One region of the Brevibacillus choshinensis genome, then DNA from elsewhere that is predicted to be linked to it. Evidence: predicted binding sites of a transcription regulator. Region 1 holds the regulator's gene; the other holds the start of a gene.
What was found. The regulator Rex, encoded in region 1, represses fermentation and respiration genes when NADH is low (regulators of the CRP and FNR family bind a similar motif). The targets are predictions, from matches to a motif close to TTGTGAAATATTTCACAA.
Positions count from the first base shown of each region.

Region 1 (4,897 bases):
CCGAATGAGCCTTCAGGAATGTGGGATATATACCGGCAGCTCGCTCTTCGCAAGCGGGAAGAAAAAGGGACCGTTTCATTTCAGCGACCTGCGAACGCTGAGAGCTCTCTTGCTCCCTTCCCAGAGATGCTGGAGGGGGTCCTGGGCGAACAGGGAACCATGCCGCAGCACGTGTCTGGCTATCAACGCAGAGAGGCGCAGGAAGCCATGATGCATGCCGTGTTTGAGGCCATGCAGGACGGTACACACTTGCTCATCGAAGCGGGGACGGGAACGGGGAAATCACTCGGCTATCTGCTTCCAGGAATCATTTGGGCCAAGCAAAATCAGCAGCAGCTGATCGTCAGTACCAACACCATTCAACTGCAAGAACAATTGTTTCATAAAGAAATCTTGACCTTACAGCAAACGCTGCCATTCGATTTCAGTGCGTCCACGCTAAAAGGACGAGGCAACTACCTGTGTCTGCGGAAATTCGAGCAGGCGCTGGAGGAGCCGGTGGAAGGAAGCAGCCAGGAAATGCGGTTGGTCAAAGGTCAGATGCTGACGTGGCTGACGCAGACCCAGACGGGGGATGTGGAAGAGCTGAGCATGCCGCCCACGGGCCAGCTCTTTTGGCAGCAGGTCAAGAGCGACACAGGCTCCTGCTTGAACAGGGCATGTCCATGGTTCAGTCGCTGTTACTACTTTCAGGCCAAAGATCGGGCGAAAGATGCTGATGTCCTGATCGTCAACCACGCCTTGCTCATGAGCGATTTGCAAGCAGAAAACAGGATTTTACCGCCCTATCAGGTGGCGATCATCGATGAGGCCCACCATCTCGAGGATGCGGCAACCCAGCACATGGGCAAGCAATTTTCCACGTCACAGCTGTTGTTCTTGTTCGATCGGGCTTCCGTCGACGCAGGAGGGGCTATCTCCCGCCTTGCTGAGGAATGGGAAAGCTGGCTTGGGGCGCCGCAGAGCTTCGTTTCAGAGCAAATGGAAAAGCTCAAGCAGCTGCATCCCCAATTGAGAGACAAAGCACAGCAGTGGACACAGCTGTTGTACGCATGGGCTTCGGGTCGGGCGGAAGAGACAATGGATGCAGGTAGAGAGACCGTCCGCTATCGTGTGGAATCCTTTACAGGCAAACAGGAGCGGATCAAGAAAACGACGCGCAAGCTGATCGATAGCATGACTGCTTTTGCCGAAGCACTGGAGCAGCTCGTGCAAGGGATTCCGAGTGAAGAGAAACCGCCATTCTCCATCCGAAGCCTGCGAACGGACCTTTTCGGACTATTGAATGAATGGCAGAAGGTTGTCGAGCTGCTCTATTTCTTCTTGCTCGAACAAGACCCCCAATACGTGTACTGGATGGAAGTGGAGTCGAGGACGGCACGCAAGCATGTCCATCTATCAGCCGCATTGCTAAAAGTGTCCGATTCCTTGTCTGAACCGCTCTTTGCCCAAAAGCAGAGTCTGATCCTCACTTCCGCCACGTTGACGGTGAAAAACAGCTTTTCCTACGTCATGAGCCGCTTCGGATTGGAGGAATTGCCGCCATCGCGCGTCCGTACCTTGTCTCTGCCGTCTCCGTTTGCCTACGAAGAGCAAGGGCTGCTGCTGATTCCTGCAGATTTCCCGGCCCCAGGAAAGGAAAACGAGCATACGTATCTGGAAGCAGTGGTGCAAGGCTGCATCGATGTCGTGACGGCTTCCAAAGGCAGGACATTGATCCTGTTCACATCGCATTCGATGCTGCGCCTCGTTTATCAGGCTATGAAGGAACGCTTTGCGAATTCCGATGAGTCGTATACCCTTCTGGGACACGGCATCGACAGCAACAACCGAAGCAAGCTGGTAGGGTTGTTTCAAACCATCGAGAGAAGCGTGCTGCTCGGTACCAGCAGCTTTTGGGAAGGAGTGGACATCCCCGGGGAAGCCTTGAGCTCTCTGGTGATCGTGCGGTTGCCGTTTACCCCTCCCAATCATCCTGTTTACCAAGGACGTGCTGAGCTGCTCAAGACGGAGGGGAAAAATGCTTTCATGTCGATGGCATTGCCGCAGGCCGTCATCTTGTTCAAGCAAGGGGTCGGGAGGTTGATCCGCCATCATCTCGATCGCGGGGTTGTCATCGTGTTTGACACACGGGTCGTGGAATCCAGATACGGGCGTTCCTTCCTGCAATCGCTGCCGCCTTACCGCGTAGAGAGTGGTCCGTGGCCGGAATTGCGCGAGCGGATCGAGGCATTCCTCGGTATGCCGTCCCTGCTTGACTCATAAAATGAAAGCAATAGTCTCCCACGGATTTAGGTGATAAAATAGATGGGATGGAAAACAAAATGGCAATGGTTACTGCTGGGGATTTGTGCTGCCTTTCTCTTGGCTTACTCACTCGATCACCGGTCACAGACTGCCGTGAAGGTGGAGGATCCTTATGCCAGTGAGAGCGAGCAAGACTTTCTCGGACTTGTCATGACTTATTTTGCACTTCCACATGGCGAAAGCACGTTAGTCCGCTTACCCGGTGGCAAGACGATGCTGATCGATACGGGAAGCGCAGAGGATTGGCCCGTTTTGTTTGAACGATTGTCTGAACGAAAATTGACGAGGCTGGACTTTGTCGTGATCACAAACGATCAGCCGGAGTACGCTGGAGGCTATGCCCAGCTGACTTCGCAATTTTTGGTGGACACAGTGGTCGTACCCAAGCTGATGGAGCAGACGATCATGCGTGCCATTCCTCTCCGTCCTTCCCAGAAGCGGATTGCCGTCGCAAACCAAGGGGAATGGAAGCTGGGGGACGAAGTGAGCATGCAGGTTTTGCTGCCTGAAGAACCCCTTTTTTTATCGCCGCAAAACAATTCCCTCGTCTTTCGATTACAGCATGGCAAACTGCGTTTTTTGTTTACCAGCGGGATCAATGAAAAAGCGGAAGAGCGCCTGCTGGAACGCCACGCCGATCAGTTGAATGCAGAAGTGCTGCAGGTGGGGGACCAAGGAAGCAATCAAGGCTCTTCCCAGCCTTTTCTGACGCAGGTAGATCCGCAGGTGGCTATTATCCAAACGGGCAAGCTGCGGGATGATCGAAGGGAGAGTCATTCCGAAGTGCTGGAGCGACTCGGCGAATCGTGGGCCGAAACGTACATGACGAGCCACGATGGAAGCATCACGATTTTGTCAAATGGAAAAGACTATCGGATATTGAAGCAAAAGAAATAAGGAGGAGACCGAACGTGGCCAAACACGAAAAGATTTCGGAAGCGGTCGTCCGCCGTTTGCCGATTTATCTGCGCTACCTCAGCTATTTGCAGCAAGTGGGAGTGGCTACTGTCTCCTCGGGGCAGATGGGCAAAAATTTGGACGTCAACCCGGCACAAATTCGAAAAGACCTAGCCACGTTCGGGGATTTTGGCAAAAAAGGGATTGGCTACGATGTCAATTACCTGGTGGAGAAAATTCGCCAGATTCTCAAACTCACCGACGAAATTCGGGTCGTACTGGTTGGCGCCGGGCACTTGGGGCATGCGATCAGTAATTACAACGCTTATTTGAAGGATAACATGCGGATTGCGGCTATTTTTGACTGTGATCCCGGAAAGCTGGGAAAACAGGTTGCAGGGATACCGATCCAGCCTTTGGAAGAGCTGGCAGAGACCATCGCCGACTTGCAGATCAAGCTGGCGATCATCACGGTTCCCGCACCAGCAGCGCAATCCGTATGTGATCAGTTGACTGAAGCGGGTATTAAAGGGATACTGAACTTCGCACCGACCACGATTCGTGCCGGCAAAGATGTCCGAATCCATTACGCAGATGTGACATCCAATCTGCAGAGCTTGGCTTATTACTTAACGTAAAAGAACGGAGTGTATTCATGAAGAAAACGATCCTGATCCATGCCACTGTGATTACCGTAAACGACAGCAACGAAGTCATTCACGATGGAGCTGTCGCTTTTGAAGGGGACACCATTACGTATGTGGGCCCAACCCCTGAGGATCTTTCCGAAGCAGGCTACGACGAAGTGATTGACCAAAAAGGGGATTATCTCCTTCCAGGTCTGATCAATACACACGGACATGCCGGGATGTCACTCTTGCGCGGTTATGCGGATGATTTGCCTTTGCAGCAATGGCTGGAGGACAAAATGTGGCCGCTGGAAGCCCAGTTTACCGCGAATCACGTGAAATGGGGCACACAGCTTTCCCTGATCGAGATGATTCGGACAGGTACCACTACATTTGTGGACATGTACGATCACATGGATGAGGTGGCCAAGGCGGTTGATGCAGCAGGAATGCGCGCACGTCTGTGCCGCGGGATGATCGGTCTGTGCTCGGAGGAAGAACGACAAGCGAAGCTGAAGGATGCGACTGCATTTGCCAAGGAATGGCACAATCAGGCTGATGGCCGAATCACGGTCATGATGGCTCCGCATGCTCCTTATACGTGCGATCCGCAGTTTATCACGCAAATCATCGAAAAGGCAGACGAGCTTTCCCTGCCTTTGCACATTCACATGTCGGAAACAGCTTGGGAAGTGGGCCAAAACGAACGGGATTACGGTCTGCGCCCTGTAGCTCATTTGGAAAAGCTGGGGATGTTCAACCGTCCTACGCTGGTGGCGCATGCTGTGCATTTGACGGATGAAGAGATTGACATTTTGGCAAAATACCAAGTGAAAGTCTCCCATAACGTCGTAAGCAACCTGAAGCTGGCCAGCGGAGTGGCACCGGTGCCGAAAATGCTGGCGAAAGGCGTAAGCGTATCACTCGGTACGGACAGCTCGGCAAGCAACAACAACTTGAACCTGTTTGAAGAATTGAAGCTGGCCGCAATCCTGCATAAAGGCGTAAACAACGATCCGGTGGCTGTACCCGCGGAGGAAGCGCTGCGTATGGCGACGCGCTAC
Region 1 covers NZ_CP069127.1:2,526,811-2,531,707, forward strand. The annotation lists gene dinG (ATP-dependent DNA helicase DinG) at 1-2,265, shown strand, start outside; gene JNE38_RS12970 (ComEC/Rec2 family competence protein) at 2,308-3,204, shown strand; gene JNE38_RS12975 (redox-sensing transcriptional repressor Rex) at 3,219-3,842, shown strand; gene JNE38_RS12980 (amidohydrolase) at 3,860-4,897, shown strand, end outside.

Region 2 (4,897 bases), 590 kb from region 1:
GATCGCATCTTTGCGTCCCAGGCTGCCCAGTGTACCGGAGAATACAGGTACGAAGGTTTCCATTTTGGAGCCGTTGAAATGAGCAAAGAGATTGTAACCAACCACTTCGCCCATTTGCCATGCCAGCTGAGCAGTTGGAGGGTATGGACGACCTTCTGGGCCCATCACCACTGCGCTGTCACCTGCGAGGAACACTTCCGGGTGGGAAGTGGATTGCAGGAACTCGGTCACCGTCGCGCGTCCACGGTTCACTTCGATACCGGATTCAGCTACTACGTGGTTTCCTTGTACCCCACCTGTCCAAACCATGGTTTTGGTCTCGATGGTGTTGCCATCCTTCAGGAATACAGTGGTCTCCTTCATTTCGGTTACAGGCACGCCTGTCAGGAAGGTTACACCGCGTTTTTCCAGGCTTGTTTTCGCACGCTCAACCAGTTCAGGAGCAAAACCAGCCAAAATGGAAGGGCCTGCTTCTACGCAGTACATCGAAACATCTGCGAAATCTACCCCGTGCTTGTGGCACAGGTTTGGCAGCATGTCAGCAAATTCCCCGACCAATTCGATACCAGTCAGACCGCCGCCGCCAACGACAAAAGTAGCATCTGCTTTGTTTTTGCTTGCTTTGTAAGCTACAATGCGCTCTTCGATGTGTGCGCGGAGACGGTTTGCTTCATTCACGGATTTCAGCGTGAAGCTGTGCTCCTGCAGCCCTGGGATACCGAAGAATGCGGTTTCGCTGCCCAGTGCAACGACCAGCGCATCGTATTTGATGGACTCGCCGCTAGCCAATGTAACGCGCTGGGAATCCAGGCCAATTTTTTCTACGGTGTCGATGACGAGGTTGATGTCTTTTCCACGCAGCAGTCTTTCCAGAGGAAGAGCTACGTTTTGTTCAGACAGGTTCCCTACTGCCAAACGGTGCAGTTCGGTGATGATTTGGTGAGAAGGAAAACGGTTTACAACCGTGATTACAGCTTCTTCAGCTGTCATGTATTTACGGGCAGTCAGTGCGCTCAAGAGTCCGCCGTAACCGCCGCCCAAAATCAAAATATGCTTCGCCATGCGTTGGTCCTCCCGTCCTTGTCGTTCGTTATGTGTGATTAGCGTTTATCTTGCTGGCGCTCAGCCAAAACTTCCAGGAATGCTTGAGCGAAACGCAAGGTTTTTTGCACTTGCGGATCCTTCAGCATTTTGAGCATGCCAAACAAACCAATAGTCGACGTTTCAACATGCGAACGATCGTTGGCTTCGATTGCAGCTTGTGCGATTCCTTTGGCTTTATCTTGGATCGGTTTTACGAACTCTTCCATTCCGCCCTTGAGGTCTTCAATCAGGACATGATCATTTGCTACTGTTTGGACCAGATCGTACGTCTTGGTCAAGATGGTTGTCATTTCTGCCAGCTTGGGCAGATTTGCCACCAATACAGTTAACGATTCTTGAATTTCCGGTTTCATCAACTGATCGAGCACATCCATTTGCTCGGGTGCCAAAGTCGCTGTGTTTGCTGCTTCAGCTTGTTGCGTGGTTGTTTGTGACATAGGAAAACGTCCTCCTTTGCATTGGAATAGAGGCCTGATTTTCTCGTTGCCTGTTCATCCGAGTGACGGCCGATATTCACCCTGTATCCGATAGTCTAACCTATTTGTTATATTTTTCACAAAGTGCAGTATGCAAACGGATGGAAACATCAACGTGCAATTTTTCACAAGTTGATCCAGGATCATCGTTCTCAAAATCTCCACATTGGAACAGGCACGATAAAGAGCTCTATGCCTATACTATATACCTTCTTCGTGTGAACAGCAAAGGAAAAAAACCGCTTCTCAGGAAGAAGCGGCAGTCGACAGCTTTTTATAGTAATCCTTGATCTGTTGATGATGCTTGTCGTGAATATCCGTGAATATCAATTCCAAGACAGCCTGTGTGTCTTGGAAGGTCTTTTCGACGACTTTGGCCATCCCAACGACCTCAACATTTTGATGAGGAATCACAAAGGACAGATGCAGAAAGTCGCCTTTTGAAACGTAGCCCTCTGTGCCGAGCATGAGCCGGGTAGGCGAAAATTTGAGCAGGACAGCCTCTCCCTTTTCTTCGATCGGACGTGCCCCCATCACTTTATAGGGCACTTTGATCATCGTATCAGGAGGAAGAATGCCCCGCTTCGCACTTGATGCAATCTCTACGCCGATTGCGATCGGGATCAGTCCCAATAGCTTGATCGGCCACAGCATCTGCTCCTGGACCACTTCCAGATCAATGGTGTTGATCGCCGATTCCGTCTCCCATCTGATGCGAACGGTCGAGCCAATCAGTTCGGTCCGTGTCTCTGCCTTTACCTCGGTGGAAACGACAAGGTATCCACTTTTGACATGTTCCACCATCACTTGAACGGGAGTCTTCACTTGCTTGGAGATCATCATGGGCAATACAGCGCCACGCTGGAGCCGTTTATCCGTCAAAAAAGGAGTAAGAGATGGAACGTCAGTCATGGTCTAAAGTCACTCCACGAAATCAAACTCAAGCTTACCGATGCGAACAGTGTCGCCATCACGGGCGCCGTGTCTGCGAAGGGCTTCGTCCACTCCCATGCTGCGCATGATCTTGGCAAATCGCTGTGCCGCATCGTAGCTGTTCAGGTTGGTCATGCGCACCAGCTTTTCAATCTTGTCGCCGCTGATCACGAACACTTCGTTGTCGCGCGTAATCTCAAATGGATCCGGTTCTTTTTCTGCTTTGAACACGACACGCTCTTCCACTTCTGCCACTTCTTCCACAGCTGGCTTGTCCGGAATGGTCGCGAGCAGATCGGAAATGGCGTACATCAATTCCTGCACGCCTTCTCGGGTCGCAGCAGATATTTCGTAGACGGTGACGCCTGGCACTTTTTCTTTGAAGCGCGCCAGATTCTCATGCGCTTCCGGTACGTCCATTTTGTTGGCCACCACGATTTGCGGGCGTTCCTCCAGCTTCAAGTTGTACAGCTTGAGCTCGCGGTTGATTTGCAGGTAATCCTCGTACGGATCTCGTCCATCCACACCCGCCATGTCAATCACGTGCACGATCAGACGTGTGCGCTCGACGTGACGCAAAAACTGGTGTCCCAGTCCGACTCCTTCATGAGCTCCTTCGATCAATCCCGGCAAGTCCGCCATGACGAAGCTGTCTTCCCCCACCGCCACGACACCGAGATTCGGTGTAATGGTTGTAAAGTGATACGGCGCAATTTTCGGCTTGGCAGCACTCACACTGGAGAGAAGGGTTGATTTCCCTACGCTCGGATAGCCTACCAGCCCTACATCGGCAATCAGCTTCAGCTCCATCAGAATGTAGCGCTCCTGTCCAGGCTCTCCATTTTCGGAGATGTGCGGAGCTGGGTTGGATGCATTGGCAAAGCGCATGTTTCCTCTTCCGCCGCGTCCTCCTTTTGCGATGACAGCCTGCTGACCGTGCTCCACCAAGTCGGCGATCACTTCCTTGGTATCATCATCAATGACCGTCGTTCCCGGGGGCACACGCACAAACATGTCTTCGGATCCAGCACCGTGCTGGCCTTTGTTGCGGCCATGCTCGCCACGCGGTGCCTTGAAGTGCTTTTGGTAGCGGAAATCTACCAGTGTGCGCAACCCTTCATCCACCACGAACACGACATCTCCGCCGCGTCCGCCATCGCCACCGGCTGGTCCTCCTAACGGGACGTACTTCTCCCGACGAAAGGAGACGGCTCCGTTACCACCGTCCCCGCCTTTCACATAAATCTTTACCTGATCGACAAACATGGTGTCACCTCTTTCGTTTACGCGAATGGAATCAGCAAGGCCAAGATCCATTCTTCTTCCGTATGTATCCACTCGGTGACTTCCACCGTACTCTGCTCACTTTTACGTATCAGTTTTTCCAGTTCTTCCAATCCGGATGCACATAACTTCCCGGCCAGGTCAAAGCGAAAATGAACGCCACGTTCGTCCGCTGCCAAGGAAAGCTGCATGCTTGCGGGCTCGTAGCCATCCGGGTCTACGTGATCGTTCACTGTGCATAATATCTCTGACATCAGCTGAAACAACTGCTGCTCATCCAGTGCCATGTCCGTGAGATCCACCTGATTACACACTTCCACTTCCAGCAGCATTTCCTTATTCAGCGCATTAAATGTCAAGAAGAAAACAGACAACAGAGAGCTGTTCAAGCGGGCGATCATGCTTTCCTGCATAGCCATCTCCGCAATGCGTTTCAAGTGCGCTTCTCCCTGTTCAGTACGGTTCATATGCAAATAGCCGAGCAGAACCTGAACGTGGTTCAACCAGTCATGCCGCTGCCGGTTCAGTACGGTAAGCAGCTGGTCAGTCTGATGTGTAAACAGCCTCCGCTCGTCCCTCATCACATTCACCCAAGTCGATAAGATTTCTTTTCTGTCCTATTGTACCACAAAAGAATCACTAGAAATTAGAAAACTTGGATGCAAACACAGCTTTTCACACGCCTAGCTTTTAACCATTTCTATTATTCATCATTGACACGGTTTGCAAACAAAAAACGCTTGAAAGCAAAAGAAAACCCAGCAACAAGGCTGGGTTTTCTTCATTCCGCTATTTACGCTTCAGAAGCTACTGGTTCGATCACAACTTGTTTGCGATCGCGGCCCAGACGTTTGAAACGAACAACGCCGTCTGCAGTTGCAAACAGAGTGTCGTCTCCGCCCTTCATTACGTTAGCACCTGGGTAAATCTTCGTACCGCGTTGGCGAACGAGGATGTTACCAGCTGTAACGAATTGACCGTCACCACGTTTCACTCCCAGACGTTTGGAAATGGAATCGCGACCGTTCTTTGTGGAACCTACCCCTTTCTTCGAAGCGAAGAACTGTAGGTCTACAGGAAAACGAAAGTTCATGTCAGAC
Region 2 covers NZ_CP069127.1:1,941,246-1,946,142, reverse strand. The annotation lists gene JNE38_RS09950 (NAD(P)/FAD-dependent oxidoreductase) at 1-1,062, opposite strand, end outside; gene JNE38_RS09945 (helical membrane plugin domain-containing protein) at 1,101-1,541, opposite strand; gene JNE38_RS09940 (PilZ domain-containing protein) at 1,827-2,492, opposite strand; gene obgE (GTPase ObgE) at 2,502-3,779, opposite strand; gene JNE38_RS09930 (Spo0B C-terminal domain-containing protein) at 3,797-4,378, opposite strand; gene rpmA (50S ribosomal protein L27) at 4,591-4,890, opposite strand; gene JNE38_RS09920 (ribosomal-processing cysteine protease Prp) at 4,892-4,897, opposite strand, start outside.
Region 2: the regulator Rex is predicted to act here: its motif matches at 1,646-1,663, upstream of JNE38_RS09945 (helical membrane plugin domain-containing protein).